DNA from 2 places in the Terrabacter sp. 2RAF25 genome. Region 1 is predicted to be linked to the other one. Evidence: predicted binding sites of a transcription regulator. Region 1 holds the regulator's gene; the other holds the start of a gene.
The links. The regulator HspR, encoded in region 1, represses chaperone genes until heat shock. The targets are predictions, from matches to a motif close to AAGTTGAGTCNNNNNGACTCAACTT.
Positions count from the first base shown of each region.

Region 2: AB4091_RS15315 (ATP-dependent Clp protease ATP-binding subunit) is a predicted target of HspR. The motif match lies at 7,807-7,831, and genes of this name have one in related genera.

Region 1 covers NZ_JBFRGJ010000014.1:5,478-19,851, reverse strand. The annotation lists gene AB4091_RS21330 (MFS transporter) at 1-1,557, opposite strand, end outside; gene AB4091_RS21325 (LppX_LprAFG lipoprotein) at 1,562-2,272, opposite strand; gene AB4091_RS21320 (hypothetical protein) at 2,394-2,984, shown strand; gene AB4091_RS21315 (HAD family hydrolase) at 2,981-3,580, shown strand; gene clpB (ATP-dependent chaperone ClpB) at 3,567-6,128, opposite strand; gene AB4091_RS21305 (DivIVA domain-containing protein) at 6,271-6,666, shown strand; gene AB4091_RS21300 (ATP-binding protein) at 6,691-9,828, opposite strand; gene AB4091_RS21295 (heat shock protein transcriptional repressor HspR) at 10,012-10,473, opposite strand; gene AB4091_RS21290 (DnaJ C-terminal domain-containing protein) at 10,547-11,563, opposite strand; gene AB4091_RS21285 (nucleotide exchange factor GrpE) at 11,653-12,372, opposite strand; gene dnaK (molecular chaperone DnaK) at 12,369-14,279, opposite strand.
Region 2 covers NZ_JBFRGJ010000006.1:42,262-56,635, reverse strand. The annotation lists gene AB4091_RS15360 (hypothetical protein) at 1-230, shown strand, start outside; gene proC (pyrroline-5-carboxylate reductase) at 282-1,088, opposite strand; gene AB4091_RS15350 (proline dehydrogenase family protein) at 1,100-2,050, opposite strand; gene AB4091_RS15345 (hypothetical protein) at 2,352-3,065, shown strand; gene AB4091_RS15340 (maleylpyruvate isomerase N-terminal domain-containing protein) at 3,065-3,883, shown strand; gene AB4091_RS15335 (alpha-hydroxy-acid oxidizing protein) at 3,966-5,252, shown strand; gene AB4091_RS15330 (SAM-dependent methyltransferase) at 5,328-6,080, shown strand; gene AB4091_RS15325 (nucleoside deaminase) at 6,077-6,565, shown strand; gene AB4091_RS15320 (hypothetical protein) at 6,757-7,677, shown strand; gene AB4091_RS15315 (ATP-dependent Clp protease ATP-binding subunit) at 7,930-10,548, shown strand; gene AB4091_RS15310 (ABC transporter ATP-binding protein) at 10,770-11,672, shown strand; gene AB4091_RS15305 (FtsX-like permease family protein) at 11,669-13,000, shown strand; gene AB4091_RS15300 (LCP family protein) at 13,023-14,273, shown strand; gene AB4091_RS15295 (amino-acid N-acetyltransferase) at 14,279-14,374, shown strand, end outside.

The DNA of each region.
Region 1 (14,374 bases):
GGGGAGCCGCCGCACGGCGTCGTAGTAGCGGCTGAGGCCGATGGAGGTGAGCAGGGCCAGGCCGACGACCATGCCGACCATGCGGGCCACGACGACGAGCGAGCTCGCCACCCCGTGCGCGTGGGCCGGCGAGTCGGCCAGGGCTGCGTTGTTGACGGGCGCCAGGGCCAGCCCCATGCCGAAGCCGACGACGACGAGCACCACGGTGGCGGGCAGGGTGTCACCGACCGAGTCGAGGGTCCACCGCGACATCACGAGCATGCCGCCGCCCGCGAGCAGGAGCCCGGCGGCGGAGGCGGAGCCGTCGCCGAGCCGGTGCAGCGACCAGCCGCCGAGCAGCGCCCCGACCGGGACCGCGAGCAGGAACCGGACGAGGACGAGGGCGGCGCCGGTCTCGTCGTAGCTGTCGGTGAGGCGGGCCAGCAGCGGCACGTCGACCACGACGGCGACGAGGGCGGCGCCGACGAGGAGGCTGACCGCGAGGGAGCGCAGGCCACGCCCCCCGACGATGCCCCGGGGCACGATGGGGTCCGCGGCCGTGCGGTGCCACCACGCGAGGACGACGAGAGCGAGAGCCCCCAGCGGCAGCAGGGTGTAGCCGAGCGGGCCGACGACCTCCTTCTCGGGGTCGGACGACGCGAACGTCAGCACGAGGCTGCCCAGCGCGACGGCGACGAGCAGCGCCCCGAAGAGGTCGGCCCGGCGCAACACCGCCCACCAGCGCGGCGCGGTCAGGACGGCCACGACGACGAGCAGCCCGAGACCGGTGACCCCGATCGGCGTCAGCACCCGCGACTGGCCCGCGAACGGGACGAACGGACCGCCGAGGGCGACGTCGGTGACGAGTGACTCGGGCGCCGCGAGCGCCAGCCCGGTCACGCCGAGACCGAGCACTGCCAGCACCGCGGCCACCGCAGTGCGGGCCCGTGCGAGCCCACCCCGGGCCCGAGCAGGCCCCTCCTCTACGGCCCCGGGCGAGTGCCCACGTGCCCCGAGGAGGTGGATGACGGCATACAGGATGAGGGCGGCGGCGACGTTGAGCCAGAAGATCGCCCGCCATCCGGACCACGCGAGCACGATCGCGCCGAGCACGGGCCCTAGCACCGAGCCGAGCTCCTGCACGGCACCCACGACCCCGAGCGGGGTGCCGCGCCTGTCGGGGGGCCACAGGTCGGCCACGAGCGCGAGCGTGGCGGGCACGAGCCCTCCGCCCCCGATGCCCTGGAGCACGCGCCCGGTCACGAGTACCGGCATCTCGACCGCGAGCGCGGTGACCGCCGAGCCGAGCACGAACACGACGAGACACCCGAGCAGGATGCGGCGACGGTCGAGCAGGTCGGAGAGCCGGCCGATGAGGGGCAGCACCGCGATGTAGCCGAGCAGGAAGCCGGAGATGATCGGCGTCGCACGCTGGAGGGCGTCGATGCCGATGCCCACCCCGGCCATCATGTCGGTCAGCGCGAGGACGACGACGTAGGTGTCGGCCGCGGCGAGGGCCACGGCCGCGGCAGCGGCCGAGAGGAGGGCGAGCCGGTGGGTGCCGGCGGGCTGCGTCACCGCGTCAGGGCTTGGTGATCGTGACGGGCTGGCCGTACTGGTCGAGCGTGAGGGTGTAGGTCGACGACGAGCCGGCGCCGAAGAACGGGCCCGCGATCGCGACCTGGCGCAGCTCCTGGGAGTCGGTGAGGCCGTAGGTTGCCGTGAACGACCCGCTGCTGTCGCCGATGAGGAAGAGGTCGGTCACGGCCTTGCCCGGCACCGTGCCCTTGATCGTCGTCAGCACCTCGGAGCCCTGGCGCACCTGCGCGCCGGCCGTGGGCGCGCTGGTGGCGGTGAGCAGGGTGGTGAGGCCCTTGTCGGTGGAGAAGAGCACCGCGGGGTCGGGCAGGTTGAACTGTTTGGGGTCGATCTCGTTGGTGCCGGGGATGAGCGGCAGCTTCGCGTAGACCTTGCCGTCGACCGAGGTGATGTCGGCGTCGGCCTGGATGCCCTTGAGCGTCACCTTGAAGGTGCCCTTGAACGCCGGCGGGTGCTTGCCCCAGCCGTCGGCCGACACGACGCCGCTCGCGCCCTGCGGCACGTTGGCGCTGGCGAGCTTGAGGTGCACGGAGGTCGCGGCGTCGACCTTGGCCTTGGCGGCCGCGAGTCGCTGGGCCGGCGAGAGCTGGGTCTGCCCCGGCGCCGCGTCGCCGCCGTTGCTCGAGCAGGACGCCACGGTGACGGCGCACAGCGCCGAGAGGACGGCGGCGGCGAGCTTTCCCGTGGAGCGCATGGGGGTCAGGCTAACCGAGCGCGCCGTCCTGTTCTCGGACCGCCAGGCGAATGTGGGTATGGCTAGGGTCGGGGACGTTCACGGCGGGAGAACCCCGCCCCTTGACGAAGGAGCACCACCCATGGCCCTGCTCGGAGTCATCCTGCTGCTGGCGGGCGCCGGAGCCGGCGTCGCCGCCTACCTGGCGACCCGCGCGGCGGCCGGTCCCGTCACGGTCACTGCCTTCGGGTTGTCTCGAGACGCCTCGCCGCTCGAGCTCGTGCTGTACGGCGCCATCGCCGTGCTGCTCTTCGCACTCGGCTGGGCCCTGCTGTCCGCCTCGGCACGTCGGCGTGCGCGCCTGCGCCGTGAGGAGCGTGCCTCGGCCCGCATCGGTGAGGTCGAGGAGAGCGCCGAGACCGCCCGCCTCGAGCACGAGCGCCGCTTCGAGGAGGCCGGCCTGCGCGACGACGACCTGCGTCGCCGCGAGAGCGAGCTGGCCGCACGCCACGAGGGCCTCGACACGCGTGAGGCCGAGCTCGCGCGTCGTGAGGCCGAGTGGCGCGAGCGCGAGGGGCCGTCGCGTGCCGACGTCGTCACCGGTCGGGCCGAGGGCAGCGTGGCCGACGGCACGGCCTCGTGGGCGGACGACGGCCGCTCGACCGCCGGGTCCGACAAGCCCGGCAGCACCGACCGCATCGACGAGCGCGCGCACCGCGACACGACGGCGTGACCGGGCACACGGCATACGTCTTCGACCTGGACGGTGTCGTGCGCGACTTCGCGCCGGGCGACCCCAGCGCGGCCATCGAGGCCGCGCTGAGCCTGCCCCCGGGCCACGTCGCGGCAACGGCGTTCCACAGCGACCTGTTGACGCCGACGATCACGGGGCGGCAGACGTTCGACGACTGGTATGCCGCCATCTGCGCCGCGCTCGAGGACGCCGCCGCCGAGCCCCATCGGGTCCGTGACCACATGGAGCGGTGGCGCGCCAACCGGGGCACCGTCATCGACGAGACCGTCGAGCGGCTCGAGACCCTGCGGTCGGCGGGCCACCGCACCTACGTGTTCACCAACGGCACCGACCACGTGCCCGCCGAGCTCGAGCTGCTCGGCCTGACGCGGCTCTTCGACGGGCTGCTCAACACCGCCGACTTCGGCGTCGCCAAGCCCGACCCCCTCGCGTATGCCGCCGCCCACCGCGCGATCGAGGGTGACTTCGGGCGCGAGCTGGCCCGCCACGAGGTGTGGTTCACCGACGACCGCGCGGACAACGTGGAAGCGGCACGCGAGTTCGGTTGGGCCGCAGAGGTGTTCAGCCGAGCGTGAGCTGCTCGCCGGCCTCGTCGACACCGACCGTGACGGTCGACCCGTCGCGCACGTCGCCCGAGAGCAGGCCGCGTGCGAGCCGGTCGCCGATCTCGCGCTGCACGAGCCGACGCAGGGGCCGGGCACCGTAGGCCGGGTCGTAGCCCCGCTCGGCGAGCCACTGGCGGGCAGCGTCGGTCACCTCGAGGGTGATCCGGCGGTCGGACAGCCGCGCCCCGAAGGCGCGCACCTGCAGGTCGACGATGTGGGCGAGGTCGTCGCGGCTCAGGGCGTCGAAGACGACGACCTCGTCGAGACGGTTGAGGAACTCGGGCTTGAACGCCGACCGCACGACACCCATGACCGACTCGCGTCGCGCCTCGGGGCCCAGCGTCGGGTCGGTGAGGAACTGCGATCCGAGGTTGGAGGTCAGCACGAGGATGACGTTGCGGAAGTCGACGGTGCGGCCCTGACCGTCGGTGAGACGACCGTCGTCGAGCACCTGGAGCAGGATGTCGAAGGTCTCGGGGTGGGCCTTCTCGACCTCGTCGAGCAGGATGACCGAGTAGGGCCGACGGCGTACGGCCTCGGTGAGCTGGCCACCCTCCTCGTAGCCCACGTAACCCGGCGGGGCACCGATGAGGCGCGCGACCGAGTGACGCTCGGAGTACTCCGACATGTCGATGCGCACCATGGCGCGCTCGTCGTCGAAGAGGAAGTCGGCGAGGCTCTTGGCGAGCTCGGTCTTGCCGACGCCGGTCGGGCCGAGGAACAGGAAGCTGCCCGTCGGGCGGTCGGGGTCGGACACGCCTGCACGGGTGCGTCGCACCGCGTCGGACACGGCGCGCACGGCGTCGGCCTGTCCGATGAGCCGGCCCCCGATGTGCTGCTCCATGTGCAGCAGCTTCTCGGACTCGCCCTCCATGAGCCGTCCGGCGGGGATGCCGGTCCAGGCCGAGATGACGTCGGCGATGTCGTCGGCGCCGACCTCCTCCTTGACCATCGGCCCCTCGTCGGAGGCCGTCGCGGCCGCCTCGCGCTCCTGGGCGGAGGCGAGCTCCTTCTCGAGCGTCGGGATGTCGCCGTAGAGGATCTTCGAGGCCGCCCCGAGGTCTCCCTCGCGCTGCAGGCGGTCGGCCTGGGTGCGCAGGTCGTCGACGCGGGCCTTGAGGTCGCCGACGGCGTTGAGGCCCGACTTCTCGGCCTCCCACCGCGCATTGAGCGCCGCGAGCTCCTCGCTGCGGTCGGCGAGGTCCTTGCGCAGCCGCTCGAGGCGCTCGCGGGACCCGGCGTCGGTCTCCTGCTCCAGCGCGAACTCCTCCATCTTGAGGCGGTCGACGGCGCGGCGCAGCTCGTCGATCTCGACGGGGCTCGAGTCGATCTCCATGCGCAGGCGCGACGCGGCCTCGTCGATCAGGTCGATGGCCTTGTCGGGCAGCTGGCGGCCCGAGATGTAGCGGTCGGACAGGCTCGCGGCCGCAACGAGGGCGGAGTCGGCGATGGTCACCTTGTGGTGGGCCTCGTAGCGCTCCTTGAGACCGCGCAGGATGGCGATGGTGTCCTCGACCGACGGCTCGCCGACGAAGACCTGCTGGAAGCGGCGCTCGAGCGCGGCGTCCTTCTCGATGTGCTTGCGGTACTCGTCGAGCGTCGTCGCGCCGACGAGGCGCAGCTCACCGCGGGCGAGCATGGGCTTGAGCATGTTGCCGGCGTCCATGGCGCCCTCGCCGCCGGCACCCGCGCCGACGACGGTGTGGATCTCGTCGATGAAGGTAACGATCTGCCCGTCGCTGCCCTGGATCTCCTCGAGCACGGCCTTGAGCCGCTCCTCGAACTCGCCGCGGTACTTCGCGCCGGCGAGCATCGAGCCGAGGTCGAGGCTGTAGAGCGTCTTGTCGCGCAGGCTCTCGGGCACGTCGCCCTCGACGATGCGCTGGGCGAGGCCCTCGACGACGGCCGTCTTGCCGACGCCGGGCTCGCCGATGAGCACGGGGTTGTTCTTCGTGCGGCGGCTGAGCACCTGCACGACGCGCCGGATCTCGGCGTCACGGCCGATGACGGGGTCGAGCTTGCCGTCGCGGGCGCGGGCCGTGAGGTCGGTGCCGTACTTCGCGAGCGCCTCGAACGTGCCCTCGGGGTTGTCGGAGGTGACGGGGCGACCGCCGCGCAGCCCGGGGATCGCCTTCTCGACGGCGTCGGCGTCGAGTTCGAACTGGCCGGTGCGCGCGAGGGCGAGGAGCACGTGGTCGGTGGAGACGTACGAGTCGCCCATCGACGTCATGTACTGCTGGGCCTGCTGGATCGCCCGCAGGGACGCCGGGGAGAGCTGGGGCTGCTGGGCGACGCCGCTCACCTGGGGCAGGGAGGACATCACTCGCTCGGCCGCGGCGGTGGCGGCGGCGACGCTCGAGCCGCCCGCCGCCAGGAGGGCAGGAGTGGTGGTGCCGCTCTGGGCTGCCAACGCGAGCAGCAGGTGAGCCGGCTCGATGTTCGGGTGGTGCTTGCCGGTCGCGGTGGTCGCGGCCTGGGCGAAGGCCTCCTGAGCCTTGTTGGTCAGCTGTAGGTCCATGCGTTCTCCTCGTGCGGGGTGGGGATCACTCGAGACAACCGGTGGCAAGTTGAGTGTATTCCGCTCAACTTCGAGCGCGCCACGCCGGTGCCGTATGCCGTCACGCGCACCCGCGCACGCTGCTGACCTTACGCTCGGGACCATGGACCCCGCCCGCCTCGTGACCGAGCTGACCAAGGCCCGGTTCGGCTCGACCCAGCTCCGCCAGGGCTACGACATGGCCGAGGTCGACAGGTTCATCGACGAGGTCGTCGTTGCGCTGCGGACCGGGGCCTCCCCTGCAGGGCTCGCGTCGCGGGTGCGTGACGTGCGCTTCACGACCACGTCGCTGCAGCGCGGCTACGACATCGCGGACGTCGACGCGACCCTCGAGTCGCTGGTCACGACCCTCGAGGGCGGCGTCGCGGGCGCGGACACCCGGAGGCGTTCGACGGCCAGGGGGCAGCAGAAGCCCGGCCGGCCCGTCCCCGACGCCCCCCGACCCGGGCTGCTCACCCGGGTGCTCGGGGCACTGCGGGGCGACCAGCCCCTGCGCTGACGCTCGGCGGCCCGCTTCTGCCGGTCAGGCGGAGTCGGGGTCCTGTCCGCTCTCGACGACGCGAGCGGCGATCTCGCGCAGCTTGATGTTGCGGCTGAGCGAGGCCTGCCGGAGCATCTCGAACGCCTGCTTGGCCGTGATGCGGTGGCGCTCGATGAGCACGCCGACCGCGTGCCCGATGAGCCGATGGCTCTCGATGGCCTGCTCGAGCTGGTGCTCCTTCTCCGACCGCTGCCGACGACTGACGACCCGGTCGACGGCCTGGCCCAGGGTCTGGGCGAGCAGGTCGCCGACGATCAGCTCGTCGCTGCCGACGATGCGTGGCTCGTCGAACTGCACCCACGCGCGACACTCGGAGTCCTGCGAGGTGGGCAGGAGCAGCAGGCCTTCACGCTTGTCGCCGACGAGGGCGTCGTGGCCGTGCGGCCCCGACTCGAGACCGGCGCGCACGGCGTCGTCGAGGTCCGACGGCTGGACCCGACCTCGAGGGGACAGCACGACGACGGCCCCCTTGTCGTCGGCCACTCGCAGCGTCACCTCGCCATCGAAGAGGACCGTGAACCCGGTGACGGCGGTGGCGAGGGCCTGGTCGAGGCTCTCGGCGGCAGCGAGGTCGACGGCGACCCGACCTGCGAGCTCGCGGCGCATCCGGGCCTCGCGCTCGCGGGTCTCGTCGCGGGCCACCCCGAGGACGAAGCCGGCGTGGTCAGCCGTCTCGGGAACGCTGGCGGCCCGGGTGTGCACCCAGGCCTCTCCTCCGCCCCGCCGGCGGATGCGGTAGTGCTCGTCGAGGAAGGGCTGCCCGGTCTGGAGCAGCTCGACCCGCCGCGCATGCGCCTCGTGCTCGGAGGGCGCCTCGCCGGCCGGGATCCACCACGGGTAGGGCGGTGAGAACGGGCCGTCGGCGAGCGACCAGCCGTAGTCGCGCGTGAAGGCGTCGTTGAGCTCGACCACGGTGCCCTCGGCGTCGGCGACGATGAGCGGCTCACGGATGGCGCCGATGATGGCCCGCAGCCAGGCGGCGTCGCGCGAGCGTGACCTCGAGCGAGCGAGGTTGGCGGCCAGCCGGGCCCGTAGCTCGGCGGGGTGGAAGGGCTTGACGACGTAGTCGTCGGCGCCCATGGTGAGCCCGATCGTGCTCGCCTCGACGCCCGCGCGGGCCGAGAGCAGGACGACCGGCAGGTCGCGCAGCGCGGGGTCGTCGCGGACCTCCTTCACGAGCGCCAGGCCGTCCATGCGCGGCATCATGACGTCGGCGAGCACGATCGCGGGCGGCTGGGCGCGCATGAGCGCGAGGGCCTCGACGCCGTCGCGGGCCGTGACGACCACGTAGTCGTCACGGAGGTGGCGGGTGACGTGCTCGCGCATGTCAGGGTTGTCCTCGACCACGAGGAGGGTCGGGCGAACCGCGACGGCCGGCTCGCCGGCACCGGCGCGTGCGGCCTGCTCGGGCCCCTCGTGCCGCTCGGGCGGCCCAGCCTCGTCGTCGTCCGGACCGGGCCCGTCCCATGCCGCGGCCTCACTGATGAACGACTGTGCCGTCCGCGGGGTGATCGAGGGACGGCTGGCGGTGCGGGTCGGGGGCACCCCCCACGGCAGACGGACCGAGAAGGTGCTCCCCTGCCCCTCCGCGGAGTGCAGGCTGATGCTGCCACCGAGCAGCCCGACGAGCTGGCGGACGATGGACAGCCCGATGCCGGCGCCCTCGCGCGAGCGTCGGTCGTCGCTGCCGGCGAGCTGCCGGAACCGGTCGAAGACGTGCTCGCGGTCCTTCTCGGGGATGCCGATGCCGGTGTCGCTCACCGACACCTCGTAGCCACGGCTGTCGCCCGTGAGGCGCAGCCCGATGCGGCCGCGTGGCGTGAACTTGAGCGCGTTGGACAGCAGGTTGAGCACGATGCGTTCGAACATGTCGAGGTCGACGTGCGCCTCACGCCCGAGGTCGTCGCACTCGACGGCGAACTCGAGTCCCATCCGCTCGATCGCGGGACGGAAGTTGGCGGCGATGCCGCTGGTCACGGTCATGACGTCGACGGCGACCCAGTGCGGCTCGACGGCGCCGGCCTCGACACGAGTGAGGTCGAGGATGCGGTCGACGAGGCCGGTGAGTCGGTCGGTGTTGCGGGCGATCATCTCGAACCGACGACGCGTGTCGTGGTCGAGGCCGTCCGAGACGAGGGCGTCCTGGACCGGTCCGGCGATGAGGGCGAGCGGCGTGCGCAGCTCGTGGCTGACGTTGGCGAAGAAGTCGGACTTCGCGACGTCGAGCTCGGCGAGGGCCTCCTCGCGCTGCCGGTCGTCTGCGCGTCGGCGGACCCCGCTCAGGGCCATCGCGACGTGCGAGGCGCAGAGCTCGGCGTATGCCTGCAGCTGCGCGTCCCAGGGGCGGCGTGGGTTGGCGTCCAGCCGCAGCAGCGCGGCGGGTTCTGCCGACCCGGGTTCGAGGACGGGGACGACGTGGACGACGAGGTCGGCACCGACCGCTGACGGCTCCGTGGCGGCGACGCCGGCGTCGCCCTCCGTCCAGACCAGGTCGGCGTCGAGGTGGTCCGCCGTGCGCGCGCGGAGCACCGCCAGGGCGCGGTCGCGCACCTGCTCCCGGGTCTCCGGCGCCGGACCGCTGGTGAGCGACTGGAACAGCTCGAGCGCGGCACCGGCCCGGCGCACTGCCAACACCTTGTCGGTGGTCTCGACGGCGACGTTGAGGATGCCGGCGACGTTGCCCTCAGCGTCGTGGATGGCGCCGTAGGACCACGTGAAGTAGGCCTCCTCGAGGAAGCCGGAGCGGTCGACGACGAGCAGCTCGTCCTCGACCCAGGTCGCCGGCCCGCCGTCGAGGACGCCGTCGAACATGGGGCCGATGACGTCCCAGACCTCGGGCCAGACCTGTGCCACGGGCCGGCCGAAGGCCGCAGGGTGCTTGCTCCGTCCGAGCAGGGTGCGGTAGCCGTCGTTGTAGACCATGGCCAGCTCGGGACCCCAGCACACGAGCATGGGAAAGCCCGACGACAGGCAGATGTCGGCGATGGAGCGGAGGTTCGCGGGCCAGGTCTCGACCGGCCCCAGCGACGTGGTGGACCAGTCGGTGCGGAGGAAGAGCTCCTGCATCTCGGCCGAGCGCGAAACGGGCACGCCGAACTCGGCCCCCGTGACACCGTCCACGGCGTCACCGTCAGGGTGGTGAGGGGTCACACGACCTCCGGAAAATGGAACACGCAACTGCCTCCGGCGGCATCAAGCGGTGATGACACCCCGTCTGCTCGAGGCTGGCACAGTGTTGCACACGGCACCGTCATCGCGGCGGCCTCGAGCCGGGCTGCCGTGCGGCCGGCGGTCGGGCCCCGCCTAGCGCTCCGGGCGCCAGACCACGAGCGCCTGCGAAGCCGGCGTGCGCGGCGGCCGCTGACCCGGGCGCACCGCCACGACCTCACCCCTGGGCCCGACGGCGAAGACCCGGGTGCCCGAGACCCCCGCCGCGAGCGCTGCCCGGGTCGCGGACACCTCGGCGGTGAGCTCGTCGACCCGGGACTGGAGCGCGCTCACGTGGTTCTCGAGGTCGAGGATGCGCTGGATGCCGGCCAGCGAGACACCCTCGTGGGAGAGCCGCTGGACCTCGCGCAGCAGAGCGACGTCGCGCGTGCTGTAGCGCCGACCGCCGCCGCGGGTGCGTGAGGGCGAGACGAGGCCGAGCCGGTCGTACTGGCGCAGGGTCTGCGCGTGCATGCCGGCCAGCTCGGCCGCGACGGAGATGACGAAGACGGGTGCGTCGTCGTCGTGCCCACCGGGCCTGGCGCTCCTGCGAGCCATCCTCGTCACCTCCATCTCGGTCGCCAGTCGTCGGTCGTCAGTCGTCGCCCACGGTCACCCGGGGCGTATGCCGTCAGGCGCGGGCGCGCTCGAACAGCTCGGCCCGTGGGTCGTGGCCGCTCTCGGCCGCCGCCATCTTCTCGACGGCCTCGCGGGCCTCGTCGGTGAGCCGCTGCGGCACGACGACCTGCACCTTGGCGAGCAGGTCGCCGGTGTGGTCGCCGCGCTTGACGCCTCGTCCCTTGAGCCGCAGCACGCGGCCGCTCGGGGTGCCCGCAGCCACCTTCACCTTGACCTGGCCGCCGTCCAGCGTCGGCACCGCCACGGTCGCGCCTAGGGCGGCCTCGGCGAAGGTGACCGGCAGGTCGATCGTCAGGTTGTCGCCGTCGCGACCGAACACGGGGTGCTTGTCGACGGCCACCGTGAGGATGAGGTCACCGGCCGGAGCGCCGGGGTCGCCCTGACGGCCCTTGCCGCGCAGGCGGATCCGCTGGCCGTCCTTGACACCGGCGGGGATGCGGGCGTTGACGCGGCCGAGATCGGGAGAGCTGAGCGAGACGGTCGAGCCCTCGACCGCGTCGCGGAAACCGATGCGCGTGCTGGCCTGCACGTCGGCACCGGCACGAGGCCCTGCGGGGGCGCCGTAGCCGCCGTAGCCCGCACCGGGCGCGCCCGCTCCGCCACCGAACATCTGCCCGAGGATGTCCTCGAGGTTCGGCTGGCCGCCGGCACCGCCGGTGTTGAAGCGCACGCGCTGTCCGCCGGGACCGCCCGGACCCCCGAACGCGGAGAAGATGTCCTCGAAGCCGGCGCCGCCGCCGCCGGGGCCACCCGCCGTGAAGCGGGCGCCGCCGTGCGACATGGCACGGATGGCGTCGTACTCGCGGCGCTGCTCGGGGTCGGACAGGACGGCATACGCCTCGCCGATCTCCTTGAAGCGCTCCTCCGCCTTGGCGTCACCGACGTTGTGGTCGGGGTGCATCGTGCGGGCGAGCTTGCGGTAGGTCTTCTTGATCGTCGCCGCGTCGGCGTCCTGGGGCACGCCGAGGATGCCGTAGAAGTCCTTCTCGAACCAGTCCTGGCTAGCCATGGCGCACCTCCTTGGTCTCGGTGGGCTTCACCCTGCTCCCATCATCGGGTATGCCGCCGGGCTGCGCGTGCAGCCCGGCGGCGGACGTGTCAGGCCGGGTCGGCAACCGACACCCGCGCGGCGCGGACGAGCCGGTCACCGATGCGGTAGCCCGGCTGGAGCACCTGGACGACGGTGGTGCCCGTCGCCCCCTCGGGCAGCTCGGCCTCGACGTGCATGAGGGCCTCGTGCACCTTCGGGTCGAACTCCTGGCCGGCCTCGCCGAGGCGCTCGACGCCGTAGCGGCCGAGCGTCGCCTCGAGCTTGTCGGCGATGGCCGCGAAGGGACCCCCGGAGAGGTCGCCGGCCTGCCGGGCCATGTGGATGTCGTCGAGCACCGGCAGCAGCGACTCGACGACGCTGCCGACCGCCGAGTGGCGAATGACCTCACGGTCGCGGTCGACGCGCTTCTTGTAGTTGACGTACTCGGCCTGCAGGCGCTGCAGGTCGGCGAGCAGCGTCGCGGCCATGGTGTCCTCCTCGGCGAGGGCGACACCTTCGGACTCGGCCGATGCAGCGGAACCGTCTGGGGCGTGGTCGTACTCGTCCTCGCCGCCCGGCTCCGACGAGGCGCCGGCGCCCCCTTCGTAGTACGTGTGGTGGCGCTTGTCACCGGCCGGCGCTTGCCCCTGCTCGGAAGCAGCAGGGCGCGTGCCGGGCGCCGGGGTGCCGGCAGCGTCACCGCTGCCGGCACCCTGCGCACCCGTGGCGGTCACGTCGGGCTGCTCGCCCGTCGTGCCGTTGCTCGCGGGCCCGGTCGACTCGGTCACTTGGCTTCCTTGGCCTCGTCGTCGTCGACGACCTCGGCGTCGACCACGTCGTCGTCGGCGCCAGCGGACTCGCCGGCCGACCCGCCGGCGTGCGAACCGTCCTGCGCCTCAGCGGAACCCGCTGCACCGGCGTTCGCCTGCTCGGACGCGTAGACCGCCTGGCCCATGGCCTGCGACTTCGTGTTGAGGTCCTCGACCTTGGCCTTGATGTCGTCGGCGCTCGCCTCGGAACCCTCGGCGATCGCGGCCTTGAGGTCGGCGAGCGACTCCTCGACCGGCGTCTTGACGTCGGCCGGGACCTTGTCGCCGGACTCCTTGAGGAACGACTCGGTCGAGAAGACGAGCTGCTCGGCCTGGTTGCGCACCTCGGCCTCCTCGCGACGCTTCCTGTCCTCGTCGGCGTGCGCCTCGGCGTCCTTGACCATCTTGTCGATCTCTTCCTTCGACAGGGCCGAGCCGCCGGTGATCGTCATCTTCTGCTCCTTGCCGGTGCCCTGGTCCTTGGCACTGACGTTGACGATGCCGTTGGCGTCGATGTCGAAGGTGACCTCGATCTTCGGCACGCCGCGCGGCGCCGGCGCGATGCCGGTCAGCTCGAAGGTGCCGAGCGACTTGTTGTGCTGGGCGATCTCGCGCTCACCCTGGAAGACCTGGATGAGGACCGACGGCTGGTTGTCGTCGGCGGTGCTGAAGATCTCCGAGCGCTTCGTCGGGATGGCGGTGTTGCGCTCGATGAGCTTGGTGAACAGGCCACCCTTGGTCTCGATGCCGAGCGAGAGCGGCGTGACGTCGATGAGCAGGACGTCCTTGCGCTCACCCTTGAGGACACCGGCCTGCAGGCTCGCGCCCATGGCGACGACCTCGTCGGGGTTGACGCCCTTGTTGGGGGCCTTGCCGCCGGTCAGCTCGGTGACGAGGTTCGTGACGGCCGGCATACGGGTGGAACCGCCGACGAGCACGACGTGGTCGATGTCGGCCACCTTGATGCCGGCGTCCTCGATGACCTTGTGGAACGGCGCCTTGGTGCGGTCGAGGAGCGACTTCGTCATCTGCTCGAACTGCGCACGGGTGAGGCTCTCGTCGAGGTGGATCGGGCCCTCGGGCGTCATCGAGATGTACTGCGCCGAGATGTTGGTGCTCGTCGCGGTGGAGAGCTCCTTCTTGGCGCGCTCGGCCTCGTCGCGGAGGCGCTGCATCGCGATCTTGTCCTTGGAGAGGTCCTGGCCCGTCTTGTTCTTGACCTGGGTGATGAGGTGCTGGACGACGACGTCGTCCCAGTCGTCACCACCGAGGTGGTTGTCACCGTTGGTGGCACGCACCTGGATCGTGGCGAAGCCGTCCTCGGCGTCCTTGCCGACCTCGAGGAGGGACACGTCGAACGTGCCGCCGCCGAGGTCGAAGACGAGGATGAGCTCGTCCTCCTTGCCCTTGTCGAGGCCGTACGCGAGCGCCGCAGCGGTGGGCTCGTTGACGATGCGCAGCACGTTGAGGCCCGCGATCTCGCCGGCCTCCTTGGTGGCCTGGCGCTCGGCGTCGTCGAAGTACGCGGGGACGGTGATGACGGCGTCGGTCACGGTCTCGCCGAGGTAGGACTCGGCGTCACGCTTGAGCTTCTGGAGGATGCGGGCGCTGATCTCCTGCGCGGTGTAGGTCTTGCCGTCGATCTCGGGCGACTTCCAGTCGGTGCCCATGTGGCGCTTGACGGAGCGGATCGTCCGGTCGACGTTGGTGACGGCCTGGCGCTTGGCGACCTCGCCGACGAGCACCTCGCCGTTCTTGGAGAACGCGACGACGGACGGCGTCGTGCGCCCGCCCTCGGCGTTCGCGATGATGCTCGGCTCGCCGCCCTCGAGGACGGAGACGGCCGAGTTGGTGGTACCGAGGTCGATGCCGACGGCACGTGCCATGGGTGACTCCTTGATGGTCTGGGTGGATCCGGTCTATGCCGGTCCGGGCTGACTGCCCCGGAACCGGCCCTCGCTCAATGTGCTCCGACCGGGCC
Region 2 (14,374 bases), on a different contig from region 1:
ATCACTACTGGACCTCCACGCACGCGTTCGGGCCGTGGACAGGGGTCCGCGGCACCATCGAGTACGCCGCCCCCGGGCAGCCGTGGCGACCGCTCAAGTACGCCTATGCCTCGAGCACCGGCCGCTACACCTACACGTACACGACGTCGCAGCACCGCCGCCACCGCGTCGTCATCCCCGACCAGCAGGTCGTCTGGGGCGCGGTCAGCGCGGCGACGCCGTCGACTTGAGAACGCCGCCCCTGACCCTGGCAGTCGGACGCGGACCGCGACGCCCTGCGGTCAGGCCTGACCGGACGCCAGCTGCTTCGACCGGGCCGCCGCAGCCTCGATGGCGGTCACGAAGGCGGCGCGCACCTTGTGGTCGTCGAGCTGGCGCAGGGCGGCCACGGTGGTGCCACCCGGCGAGCTGACCTGCTCGCGCAGCACCGTCGGGTGCTCGTGCGTCTCGCGCAGCATCGTCGCCGCGCCGTAGAGCGTCTGCACGACGAGCTCGGTGGAGGTCGCCCGCGGCAGCCCGAGCACCACTCCGGCCTCGATCATCGCCTCGACCACGTAGAAGATGTACGCCGGGCCCGAGCCGGAGATCGCGGTGACGGCGTCGAGGTGCTTCTCGGCGAGGCGCACCACCCGGCCGCACGAGCTGAGCAGCGACTCGGCCTCGGCGAGGTGGTCGTCGGTGCAGTGGCGGCCGGGCGAGATGCCGGCCATCCCCTGGTCGACGAGCGCCGGGGTGTTGGGCATGACACGGATGACCGACGTGCCTTCCGGCAGCCTCGACTCGAGGAACTCGGTCGTGATGCCGGCCGCGAGGGAGATGACGGCGTTGCCGGGGGCCACGTGGTCGTGGATCTCGTCGAGCAGGGCCGCCATGTCCTGGGGCTTGACGCAGAGCACCAGCGTGTCGGCGACGTCAGCGGCCTCGGCGTTCGGCAGGACGCGTACGCCATGGCGCTCGGCGAGCGCGTTGACCTTGTCGGGAGTGCGGCCGGTGACGACGAGGTCACCCGGCGTGCGCCCTGACCGGATCAGGCCAGAGACCAGCGTCTCGCCCATGACTCCCGCGCCGAAGATGGCCGTCGTTGTCATCGTCGCCCGCCTCAGCCCTTGGTCGCGACGCCGCGCAGGAAGAACATGACGTTGGCCGGCTTCTCGGCCATGCGTCGCATGAGGTAGCCGTACCACTCCTGGCCGTAGGGGATGTAGACGCGCATCTGGTCGCCGCGGTCGGCGATGCGCTTCTGCTCCTCGGGCCGGATGCCGTAGAGCATCTGGTACTCGAACGACTTCGGGTCGCGGCCGGCCTGTCCCGCGAGCGCCCCGGCGATCTCGATGAGACGAGGGTCGTGAGACGCCACCATCGGGTAGCCCTCGCCCTGCATGAGGATCTTCAGGCAGCGCACGTAGGACTTGTCGACCTCGCCGCCGGCCTGGAAGGCGACGGACTCGGGCTCCTTGTAGGCGCCCTTGCAGAGGCGCACGCGTGAGCCCGCGTGCGCGAGGTCACGGCAGTCGGCCTCGGTGCGGTAGAGGTAGGCCTGCAGGACGGCGCCCACGGTCGGGAAGTCCGCACGCAGCTCGCGAAGCGCGTCGAGCGTGAGGTCGGTCGTCGTGTGGTCCTCCATGTCGAGCGTCACCGTGGTGCCGGCCTGCTTGGCGAGCTCGCAGATCTCCCGGGCGTGGGCGAGCGCGATGGCGTTGCCGTCACCGGGCAGCGCCTGGCCGAGGGCGCTGAGCTTGAGGGACACCTCCACCGTGCCGGCGCCGGTGAGGCCCTGGTCGCGCAGCGCCGTCAGCAGCGAGAGGTAGGCGTCTCGGGTGTGCCGGGCCTGGGCGATGTCGGTGGTGTCCTCGCCGAGGTAGTCGATCGTCGACAGCCGTCCGGAGGCCGCGATCTCGGCCGCCGCGCCGACGACGTCGGCGCGCTCGGCGCCGGGCACGAAGCGCTTGACGACCGAGCGCGACACGGGCGCCTTCTCGATGACGTCTCGGATCTTCTCCTGCTTGGACAGCTGCAGGAGCGAGTTGCGCAGCAGGTCGCTGGCGTCCACGGGGGCCTCCGGGTGGTGCTCGGGTGGTGTCGGATGTCGGGACCGGGGTGCCGGCCCCTGGTGTGGGACTGCGGCGGACGGCGGTGGCCGCCCGCCCGCCAAATCTACCGCCGTGGGGACGGGTCGCCTGCCGGTCGGCCCCGCGCCCACCTGCCCAGTGCCCACCTGCCCAGTGCCCACCTGCCCAGTGCCCACTGCCCGCCTGCCCACCTGCCCACCTGCCCGCCTGCCCGCCTGCCCAACTGTCCGCCTGCCCGCCTGCTCCGCCGGGACGGGATCGCCATGCGGCAGACTCGCTGCCATGCGTCGACCGACCACCCGGAACCTCCTCGTCGCCGTGACGCCCCTGACGCTCCTGCCCTGCCTGGCCGCGTGCTCGGACCCGGCGGCCACGATGCCCGTGGCCGTCCCGTCCACGACGGGCGTCGCCACCACGCGCGCGGCGTCGGCCGCGTCGGACGAGCCGCTTGCACCGCCGTCGAGCCTGACGCCCCCTCGCGTGCACGCGACCGGGGCCGTGGCGGCACACCTCGACGGCTACGACGTGGCCGGGCTGACCCGCTCGACCGCGGAGGGACCGGCGGACCTCGCTGCCTGCCCCGACGCCGCGCGCCTGACCAAGGTGACGGGACCGGACGCGTACGCCCGGTCCTGGCAGGGCCCGGCGGCCACCCGCGCGGACGTCGCCGCGATCACCTACCCCGACCTCGCCTCCGCGGCCCGAGCCGTCGAGCCCGTGCTCGACGCCGCCGCCTCGTGCCGGGCGCCGAAGCCCCACAAGGGCATCACGACGACGGTCGACAACGAGCGACGCGACGTCGCAGAAGGTATGCCGCTGGGCCGGGTCGACCTCACGCGGACCTCCGCCGCCGGCACCGTGCACGACTACGTCGGTGTCGTGCAGGTCGGCAACGTCGGCGTGCGGCTCACCTTCTCCTCCCCCGACGGCAAGGCCGCCAACGAGAAGGGGTCGACCGCCCTCGCCCGTCTCGCCCGCGACGTCCAGGGGCTGTGATGGTGACCCTCGACGACGACGCCCTGCGGACGCCCGGTCCTCTCGGCCTGTCCCTCGACGCCTTGGGCGATGCGCTCGGGGCCGCGTCGACGGTGCTGCGCGCCAACGCCATGGCCGCCGGCCTCGACGCACCCGTCCCCACCTGCCCGGGCTGGACCGTGCTCGACCTCGTCGCCCACCAGGGCATGGTGCACCGCTGGGCGGCCAGCCAGCTGCGCGGTGCGCCGGTCGACCCGCCCGAACCGCTCGAGGTCGAGGGCCGCGAGTCGCCCGACGTGCTGGGGTGGTTCGACGAGGGGGCGACCGGCCTGCTGCAGGCGATCGTCGACGCACCCGACGACCTCGAGGCGTTCGTGTTCCTCGAGGAGGCTCCTGCCGCGCGGCTCTTCTGGACCCGGCGACAGTGCCACGAGACGACCGTCCACGCAGTCGACGCGCTCGGCGCCCGGCTGCGGCGACCGCCGCGAGCCGAGGAGACGTGGATCGTCCCCGAGGTCGCCGTCGACGGCATCGACGAGCTACTCGTGGGTTTCGTCACCCGCAGTCGCAAGGGCGCCTCACCCGGCGGATCCACCGAGTCGACCCGCCTGCTCGTGGCACCCGACGGCTGCGACGTGGCCTGGCTCGTGGACCTCGCGACCGGTCGACCGCTCCGGACCCGCAGGGTGCGACCGGGCTCCCCCGACGCGTCCGGCGCCGACCACGTGTGGACGGGCGACCCCGTGGACCTCTACCTGCGGCTCTGGAGCCGGGGCGCCGCCGAACCGGTGGACGACCTCGAGCGCTGGTGGCGAGAGTCGATCTCGGTCACGTGGTGACAGGCCCCGCCGAGGGCGCCACGTAGCAGGATGGGCGAGGCCGGGCGCGACGACGCACCCGACCGAGACGCGAGGAGCAGGTATGCCGTCGGAGGGCTTCGGCCGGACCGTGCAGTCCGCCATCTACCGGGCCGGTGCGTTCGGTCACCGACCGGAGGTCCCGACCGACGGCACCCAGCTCGAGTCAGCAGCGCGAAAAGTCATGTCGCGCAGGGGGTTTGCCTACGTTGCAGGATCCGCTGGCTCTGAGGCGAGCGCCTCGGCCAACGCCCGAGCCTTCGACCGGTGGAGGGTGGTGCCGCGCATGCTCGTCGACACGACGGAGCGTGACCTCGGGGTCGAGCTCTTCGGCCGACGCCACGCGAGCCCGTTCCTCGTCGCCCCGGTCGGAGTGCTCTCGATGGCGCACGACGAGGCCGACCTCGCCGTCGCACGCGGCGCACGCGAACAGGGCATCACCCAGGTCATCAGCACGCAGGCGTCGGTCCCGATGGAGGACATCGCCCGGACGCTCGGGGGCTCGGGTCACTGGTTCCAGCTCTACTGGAGCAGCGACGACGACCTCGTCGAGAGCCTCGTGTCGCGTGCAGAGGCCTGCGGGAGTGAGGCCCTCGTCGTCACGCTCGACACGGCATACCTCGGCTGGCGGCCGCGCGACCTCGACCTCGGCCACCTGCCGTTCGCGCGCGGCGAGGGCATCGCTCAGTACACGTCGGACCCCGTCTTCAGGCGCCTCGTGGCCGATCGGGTGGCGGCCGCGACGCCCCAGCCGCGCCCTCGGCCCACGCCGGCCGCGGTCGCGACCCTGCTGTCCATGTCGCGCAACCATCCCGGCGACACCCGGCACAACCTCACCGCACCCGAGCCGCGCGCCGCCGTCGAGACGTTCCTCGACGTGTTCAGCCGGCCCTCGCTGACGTGGGACGACCTGCCTCGGCTCCGGTCGATGACCTCGATGCCGATCGTGCTCAAGGGGATCCTGCACCCGGACGACGCCAGACGGGCCGTCGATGCCGGTGTCGACGGCGTCTACGTCTCCAACCACGGTGGGCGGCAGGTCGACCGGTCGGTGGCCGCGCTCGACGCCTTGCCCGGCGTCGTCGCTGCGCTGCGGGGCGCCGGGTCACCGATGCCGGTGGTCTTCGACAGCGGGATCCGTTGCGGCGCAGACGCTTTGATTGCGCTGGCCCTCGGCGCGACGGCCGTTGGCATCGGACGGCCGCACGTCTACGGTCTCGCGCTCGCCGGAGCCGACGGGGTGTCGCAGGTGCTGCGCAACCTGCGCGCCGAGCTCGACCTGCAGGTCGCCCTGTCGGGGCACACCTCCGTCGCCTCACTCACTCCCGACGTCCTCACGCGCGTCGACTGACGTAGCCCTCACCGGAGGGGGCCGACTCGTGAAACAGGCTCGACGGCATACGTTCTCGTCACGCAGGATCGGCACATGCCCGCCCTCGACCACCTGACCCGCGACGCCTTCCCACGGTCGTCGAAGTACGACGCGAAGTGGCTCGTCGACCTCGACATGGGTCCCCACCCGCTGTGGCTGCTCGAGGACCTCGCGGCCGACCTCGACCTGCGACCCGACATGCGCGTGCTCGACCTCGGGTCGGGTCTGGGGGCGACGTCGGTCTTCCTCGCGAAGGAGTACGGCGTGCAGGTCGTCGCGGCCGACCTCTGGGTCGACCCGACCGAGGCCGGAGCGGTCTTCCGCAAAGAAGGCGTCGACGACCGGGTGCTGCCGATGCGCGTCGATGCCCACGCGCTTCCGTTCGGGAGAGGCTCGTTCGACGCGATCGTCAGCATCGACGCGTGGGAGTACTTCGGCACGGGCGACCATTACCCGCCCTACCTCGCGACGTTCCTGAGGCCCGGTGGGCAGCTCGGCGTCGCGACCCCGGCCCTGACGAGCGAGGTGCGCGAGCTCGGCGAGATCCCGGAGCACATCGACCGGGTCGTCGGCGCCGAGACCGCTGCCTGGCACACGCCCGAGTGGTTGCGCAGCCAGTGGGAGTTCAGCCGGGCGTTCACCTCGGTGATGGCCCGCGCGCAGGAGGACGCCTGCGCGAACTGGCTGCTGTGGGAGCGTGCCGTCATGGAGCTCAAGGGCCAGGTGACTTCGCCCGTGCAGTCGATGCTCGAGGCCGACGGTGGGGCGTTCGTGACCTTCGCGCTCGTGACGGGACGGGTCGCATGACCGTCAGCGACGTGGACCTCGAGCACCTGCGGCGCGCGGTCTCGCTCGCGCGCCTCGCCCTCGAGCGCGGCGACGAACCGTTCGGCTCGGTGCTCGTCTCGGGCGAGGGCGAGGTGCTCTTCGAGGACCACAACCACGTCGTCGCGCTCGAGGCGACCCAGCACCCGGAGTTCGCCATCGCCCGGTGGGCCGGCGCGCACCTGACGCCCGAGCAGCGCGCGGCCTGCACCGTCTACACCTCGGGAGAGCACTGCCCGATGTGCTCCGCGGCACACGCGTGGGTCGGCCTCGGCCGCATCGTGTATGCCGTCAGCTCATCGCAGCTGGGCACGTGGCGGTCTGCGTGGCGGGCGTCCCCGTCACCCGTCGCGGCGCTGTCCATCCGTGACGTCGTTCCCGACGCAGTCGTCGATGGCCCGGCCCCCGAGCTCGAGGCCGAGGTCAAGGCCCTGCACGAACGGTTCGCGACCACCACCCGCCCCTGACCAAACTCCATCCGGCGCCACGGCCCCCAAACCGTCGCGGGCAGGCCCCCAACCGCGCACCTTCCCGCGCCACGGCCCCCAAACCGTCGCCCCCGGCCCCCCAGCCCCGCCAGAACCAGCGCCACGGCCCCAAACCGTCGGGCTGTGGAGGACGGGAGCGCGCGCGACCCGGAGTGCTGGATCGTCTGCCCATGACACCGGACGACGGCAAGCCCTTCCTCCGCTCCGCTGCTCGGCACCTGTCCGACGGGCAGCTCCGCCGCGGCTACCGCACGCTCTTTCACGGGGTCCACGTCTCGAGGCAGGCGTCGGTAACCGTGGCCACGCTCGCAGAGGCCGGTCTGTTGGTCGCCGAGCCGGGGAGCTACGTGTCGCACCAGACCGCTGCTCGCCTTCTCGGCGGGATCGTGCCCGCTGATCCGAACGTGCACGTCACCTCGCCGCGGATCCGCGTCAAGGGTGCGGGACTGGTCGGTCATCGTCGCAAGGTCGGGCAGCAGGTGATGACCTGGGGTGGGTTGCGCATCACATCGCCGGCCCAGACCTTCCTCGACATGGCGCACTGCCTGACGCTCGTCGACCTCGTGGTGCTCGGCGACTCGCTCGTCCGCCACAAGCGCACGACCTCGGCCGAGCTTGTCTCGAGGGCGAGCGCCAAGTCCGGGCCCTATTCGCACCTGGCCCGCCGCGCCGCTTCCCTTGTCCGCGCGGGAGTCGACTCCGCGATGGAGACGCGGCTACGCCTGCTGATCGTGCTCGCCGGACTTCCCGAGCCCGAGATCGACCACCGGGTCCACGATCACGACGGCGCACTGCTCCGACGCTACGACCTGTCCTACCTGCCGTTCCCGCTCATCATCGAGTACGACGGTCGTCAGCACGCCGAGTCCGACCAGCAGTGGCTCTCCGACATCGGCCGCGACGAGGTGCTCGACGACGAGCGCATCCGCCGCCTCGTGATCGTGTCGCGCGACCTCTACTCGACGCCGGCCAACACGCTGGCCAGGATCACGAAGGCGATGCGCCGAGCAGGTATGCCGGTCCCCCGCCTTCGCGACGAGTGGCGCCGACACTTCCCCGGCCGCCCCGGCGACCTGGCGGTGTCGGCGTGAGGGGGCAGGCGGCATACGTCGTCGGGATGGGCGGGTACGTCCACCTCGATCCGAACGGGGGCGGGCCGTATGCCGTCTTCCTGAGTAGGGCGCGCACCCGTTCTGTCCGCCCACGGCGAACAGAGGCGGAACCTGAGCCGATCACGCTCAGGATGGGAACAGGACGAGCACGGCTCGCGTTGGTCGGGTTGTGCTCGTCCACAGCGGGCACGGATAGCATCGAGATGTCTCTCGATCAGTCAGGAGAAGAACATGTTCGAACGGTTCACCGACAGGGCCCGGAGGGTGGTTGTCCTCGCGCAGGAGGAAGCACGCCTGCTCAACCACAACTACATCGGGACCGAGCACATCCTCCTGGGTCTGATCCACGAAGGCGAAGGCGTCGCCGCGAAGGCCCTCGAGTCGCTCGACATCTCGCTCGAAGCGGTCCGGGCCCAGGTCCAGGAGATCATCGGCCAGGGGCAGCAGGCCCCGACCGGCCACATCCCCTTCACGCCTCGCGCGAAGAAGGTTCTCGAGTACTCGCTGCGCGAGGCACTCCAGCTCGGCCACAGCTACATCGGCACCGAGCACATCCTGCTCGGCCTCATCCGCGAGGGCGAGGGCGTTGCCGCCCAGGTGCTCGTCAAGCTCGGCGCCGAGCTCAACAAGGTGCGTCAGCAGGTCATCCAGCTGCTCTCCGGCTACCAGGGTGGCCAGAGCGGCGAGAAGGCCGGCGCCGGTGTCGGCCAGGGCCAGACCGAGGGCACGCCCGCGGGCTCCCTCGTGCTCGACCAGTTCGGTCGCAACCTCACGCAGGCTGCCCGCGAGGGCAAGCTCGACCCGGTCATCGGGCGTGAGAAGGAGATCGAGCGGGTCATGCAGGTGCTGTCCCGCCGCACGAAGAACAACCCCGTCCTCATCGGCGAGCCCGGCGTCGGCAAGACCGCCGTCGTCGAGGGCCTGGCCCAGGACATCGTCAAGGGCGAGGTGCCCGAGACGCTCAAGGACAAGCAGCTCTACACCCTCGACCTCGGCTCGCTCGTGGCCGGCAGCCGCTACCGCGGTGACTTCGAGGAGCGGCTCAAGAAGGTCCTCAAGGAGATCCGCACCCGCGGCGACATCATCATCTTCATCGACGAGATCCACACGCTCGTCGGTGCGGGTGCCGCCGAGGGCGCCATCGACGCCGCGTCGATCCTCAAGCCGATGCTCGCCCGTGGCGAGCTGCAGACAATCGGTGCGACGACGCTCGACGAGTACCGCAAGCACATCGAGAAGGACTCGGCCCTCGAGCGGCGCTTCCAGCCGATCCAGGTGCAGGAGCCGACGCTGCCGCACGCCATCGAGATCCTCAAGGGCCTGCGCGACCGCTACGAGGCGCACCACCGCGTGACGATCACCGACGGGGCGCTCGTCGCGGCGGCCAACATGGCCGACCGCTACGTCAACGACCGCTTCCTGCCCGACAAGGCCATCGACCTCATCGACGAGGCCGGCGCGCGACTGCGCATCCGCCGCATGACCGCTCCGCCGGACCTCCGCGAGTTCGACGAGAAGATCGCTGCGCTCGTGCGCGAGAAGGAGTCGGCCATCGACGGCCAGGACTTCGAGCGTGCGGCCCGCGTCCGCGACGACGAGAAGCGCCTCCGTCAGGAGAAGGCCGCCCGTGAGGCCCAGTGGAAGTCGGGCGACATGGACGTCGTGGCCGAGGTCGACGAGGAGCTCATCGCCGAGGTCCTGGCTGCCAGCACCGGCATCCCGGTGTTCAAGCTGACCGAGGAGGAGTCGAGCCGGCTGCTCCACATGGAGGACGAGCTGCACAAGCGCATCGTCGGCATGGACGACGCCGTCAAGGCGCTGTCCCAGGCGATCCGCCGCACCCGTGCCGGCCTCAAGGACCCGCGCCGCCCCGGTGGCTCGTTCATCTTCGCCGGCCCCACCGGTGTCGGTAAGACCGAGCTCGCCAAGACGCTCGCCGAGTTCCTCTTCGGCAGCGAGGACGCGCTGATCCAGCTCGACATGTCCGAGTACTCCGAGAAGCACACGGTGAGCCGCCTGTTCGGTTCGCCTCCCGGCTACGTGGGTTACGAGGAGGGCGGCCAGCTCACCGAGAAGGTGCGCCGCAAGCCGTTCTCCGTCGTGCTCTTCGACGAGGTCGAGAAGGCCCACCCGGAGATCTTCAACTCGCTGCTGCAGGTGCTCGAGGACGGCCGCCTCACCGACTCGCAGGGTCGGATGGTCGACTTCAAGAACACCGTCATCATCATGACGACCAACCTCGGCACGAGGGACATCTCCAAGGCCAACATGGGCTTCTCGTCCGGGCCCGACAGCCGCACCGACTACGAGCGGATGAAGGCCAAGGTCACCGACGAGCTCAAGCAGCACTTTCGGCCCGAGTTCCTCAACCGCGTCGACGACACCATCGTGTTCCCGCACCTCAACAAGGCGGAGATCACGCAGATCGTCGACCTCGAGATCGCCAAGCTCGACAAGCGGCTCAAGGACAAGGACATGGGCATCGAGCTCACGCCCGCGGCCAAGGACCTGCTCGCCAAGAAGGGCTACGACCCCGTGCTCGGTGCGCGCCCACTGCGCCGCACCATCCAGCGCGAGATCGAGGACGCCCTCTCGGAGAAGATCCTCTTCGCCGAGTTCACGTCGGGTCAGTACATCAAGATCGACACGGAGGGCGAGGGCAAGGAGGAGAAGTTCACCTTCTCCGACATGGCCCACCCCGACGCGCACCGGCCGGCCGACGACCTGCCGGAGCTTCCCGAGGGTGCTGCTCTCGACGAGGCACTCGGTGTCAACGTGACGGCAGGCCCGTCGACGGTGCCCGACGACCAGGTCTACCCGGACTCCGGATTGACCGGCACCGACCGCTGACCGCACAGAGCACGATTCAGCAGGACTGACCGGCCGAAGGGGTCGGGGACCACGGTCCCCGACCCCTTCGTCGTGCCCGAGACACGATCCGGAGACACGATCGACGACCCCGAGGGCGTATGCCGTCTGGCCGGGTGTCATACCGGGGTCGTACTCGCGCGCCGGCGGAGCCGACCCCGGTCCGATGTGGCACGGGGGCGTGCGCCGCGAAGGTGGTCCCCATGAGCGACACCTCACCCCGCAACTCACCCAGCCCATCACTCGACAGCGACCTCGCCAGCGACCTCGACAGCGACCTCGCGGGCGACCCCGACAACGACCTCGCGGGCGACCCCGTCGGAGGACCCGCCACCGGATCCACCACCGGACTCGTGGCGCGCGACCTCGTCATGACCTACGGCAAGGCCGGCAGGGGCGCTCCGGCCGGCCCACCGGCCCTCGGCGGGGTGGACCTCACCCTCCGCTCAGGCGAGAGCCTTGCCGTGATGGGCCCGTCCGGCTCGGGCAAGACGACGCTGCTGCACGTGCTGGCCGGCATCCTCAGGCCGACCGGCGGCCAGGTGCTCTGGCGTGGCCGCGACATCGCGCGGATGTCGGACCGCGAGCGAACGGTACTGCGCCGCAAGGACTTCGGCTTCGTCTTCCAGCAGGGCATGCTCCTGCCCGAGCTCCCCGCGATCGAGAACGTCGCCCTCCCGCTCATGCTGGACGGAACCTCCCGTTCCCAGGCAACGGCCCGGGCTGCAGCCCTGTTCGCGCCGCTCGGGCTGTCCGGCTTCGAGAAGCGCCGACCGGGTGAGCTGTCGGGCGGCCAGGCCCAGCGCGTCGCGATCGCCAGGGCGCTCGTCGCGCGGCCCGGTGTGGTCTTCGCCGACGAGCCGACCGGCGCGCTCGACCAGGCGACGAGCGCCGAGGTCATGCGCCACCTGACCGAGCTGACGGCCCACACCGGGGCCTCGCTGGTCGTCGTGACGCACGACGAGAACGTCGCCGCCTGGTGCCGGGGCATCGTGCACGTACGTGACGGCAGGATCGTCGACCACGGCGTCGGGCAGAGTGTCGGACAGAGCGTCGGGCACAACGTCGACCGCACCGACGGTATGGCGTCGGAGGTGGCTCGATGAAGGCCGCTGGCACGCTGTGGTGGCGGCTGCGTCGGGCGGACGCGGCCGAGAACCGGGTTCCCGGGATCCTCGCGGTCGTCTCGTTCGCGGTGGCGACGGCTGCCCTGCTCGTCTGCGTCGCCGGACTCCAGGCCTTCGAGGCGCGCAACCCCCTGCCGCCGGGCGGCCTCGAGGGACACCTCAGCGACGAGGCGGCACTCGGCAACCTCTACGTCACGCTCGCGTGGATCGCGACGACGTGCATGGTCATCCCGATCCTCACCCTCGGTGGCGTGGCCGCACGTCTCGCGATCGCCCGGCGCGACCAGCGCCTGGCCGCGCTCCGGCTCGCCGGTGCGACGTCGGGACAGGTCACCGTCATGACGCTGGCCGAGGCGGCGGCCCAGGCCGTCGTCGGTGCGCTGACGGGCGTCGTGCTCTACCTCGCCGTGCTCCCCCTCGTGGCCCGGCTCAGCTTCCAGGGCCGCGTGTTCGAGCTGCGCGAGCTCGTGCTGCCGCTGTGGCAGACGCTCGCCGTCGTCGCGGCCGTCGTCGTCGTGGCGGTCGTGTCGGGCGCGTCGAGCCTGGCGCGGGTCGCGATCAGCCCGCTCGGCGTCGCGGCCCGGACGAGCCCGAAGCGGCTCAGCCTGCTGCGCGTCCTCGTCGCCCTGGCAGCCGGCGCTGCCTGGGTCCTCGTCATCACCCCGATGAAGGAGCCGCAGCGGATGACCATCGTGCTCGTGCTCGGCGCGATGATCCTCGCGGTCAACGCGGTCGGACCATGGGTCGTCATGGTGGCCGGCCGGCTCGCGGCCCGCGTCGCCCCGACGGCGGCGACCCTGCTTGCGGCTCGTCGGATCGCCGACGACCCCAAGAGCACCTGGCGCGCGGTGGGCGCGCTGGGCCTGGCCGTCGTCGTCGTCGGCTTCACGAGCCTGGCGCAGATCGACGAGCCGGGGTCGCCGCTCGAGCGCTATCTCGCGGCCGACCTCGGCACCGGAGCCCTCGTCACGCTGGTCATCATCACCATCGTCGGGGCGACGTCGACGGGCGTGGTGCAGGCCGCGCGAGTGCTCGACCAGCGCGAGCAGTACCGCGCCCTCGCCCTCGCCGGCACCGGCGAGCGGTCGCTGCACCGGGCCCGGGCGCTCGAGGTGGCGCTCCCACTGGCCGTGACGATCGCGCTCTCCGCAGGCTTCGTCGTGGTCCTCATGCTGCCCTTCCAGAGCAGGCTCGACAGCGGACTGGTGTTGCGGTTCGTCGTGACCTCGGCCATCGCCGGGGCCGTGGTGCTTGCGTCGGTGCTGGCCTCCCGGTCCCTCGTCCGGACGGCCTCCCGCGTCGCGTGAACAGGTCGTCTACGGTGGGGCGGTGACTTCAGAGCACCGCCCCGCCGACCGCGGGCGCGCCGACGACGTATGCCGTCCGGTGCGTTCACGACGCTCGTTCGCGGTGCGCGCGGGCTGGGCCACGGCGGCGGTGGCGCTCACGCTCGGCGCGTGCACGTCGGGCCCGTCCACGCCGTCCGCGGGCTCAGCGTCCCGAAGGACGTCGAGCGCGACCTCGGGCACGACGTCCGACGCCCCGGCACAGAAAGGTCCACAGATCGTCGGCGCACCCGCGTCCCTCGCCGCGCTGGTGCGCACCGTGTACGCGGGGGGTGACCTCACGCGTACGGCCTCGCCCACCGCAGCTGCCGCGCTCAAGGGTCGCAGGGCGGCGACGGGCACCCTGGACGCGAGGGCCGAGGTCGGCTCGTGGATGGGCACCCCCGTCGCCGTGGTCACCTCCGGCGACGACGTCACGCTCGCCGTCGGGCCGACCTGGAAGGTCGTCGGCGGCTGGTGGCCGTCGCTGGGCGTCGAGAAGCCGAGCCTCGGCCCGGGGCCGCGCTGGGTGCTGGCGATCGGGTCCGACGCGCGCCCGGGCCAGCCGCTCGAGCGCACGCGCGCCGACGTGCTCCAGGTCATCGGCATCGACGGCAACGGGGGCGGCGGCGTCATGGGGATCGCCCGTGATCTCTACGTGCCCCTCTCGACCGGCGGCAGGGGGAAAATCAACTCCGCCATGGTGTTCGGCGGCCCGAAGGCGCAGGTGAGCACCGTCCGCAACGTCACCGGCCTGCCGGTCGAGGGCTACGTCGTGCTGGGCTTCACCGGCTTCACGAAGATCGTCGACGAGCAGGGCGGCATCCCGATCGTCATCCCGAAGACCGTCGTCGCCTCGCACGCCCGCAACATGGTCATCAAGGCCGGCCCGCAGACCCTCACCGGCAAGCAGGCGCTGGCCTACGCCCGTGAGCGAAAAACCCTGCCTGACGGCGACTTCGGCCGCTCACGTCACCAGGGCGAGGTGATCCTCGCGGCTGCCGTCAAGGCGAAGCTCGCCGGCCCGATCGCGATCCCGTCGGCGCTGACCAGCTTCAGCAAGGTCGGCAAGAGCAACCTGACCGCCGAGCAGATCCTCACGTTCACGGCCGGGCTGCACCAGGTGAGCCCACTCGAGGTCGGCCGCGGCGTCGCCAAGGGCGCCTTCGGCACGGCAGGCGCGCAGTCGATCGTCGTGCTCGGCAACGAGGCCCGGCGGCTGTTCGCGCAGTTCCGCGACGGGAACCTGACGTGAGCGACGTGACGAACGAGCCGAACGCGTACGCCTCCACGCCCGTCCTGCGACGGGCGCGCACGTCCGACGTACGCGACATCCGGGCCCTCGTGGCCCCGCTC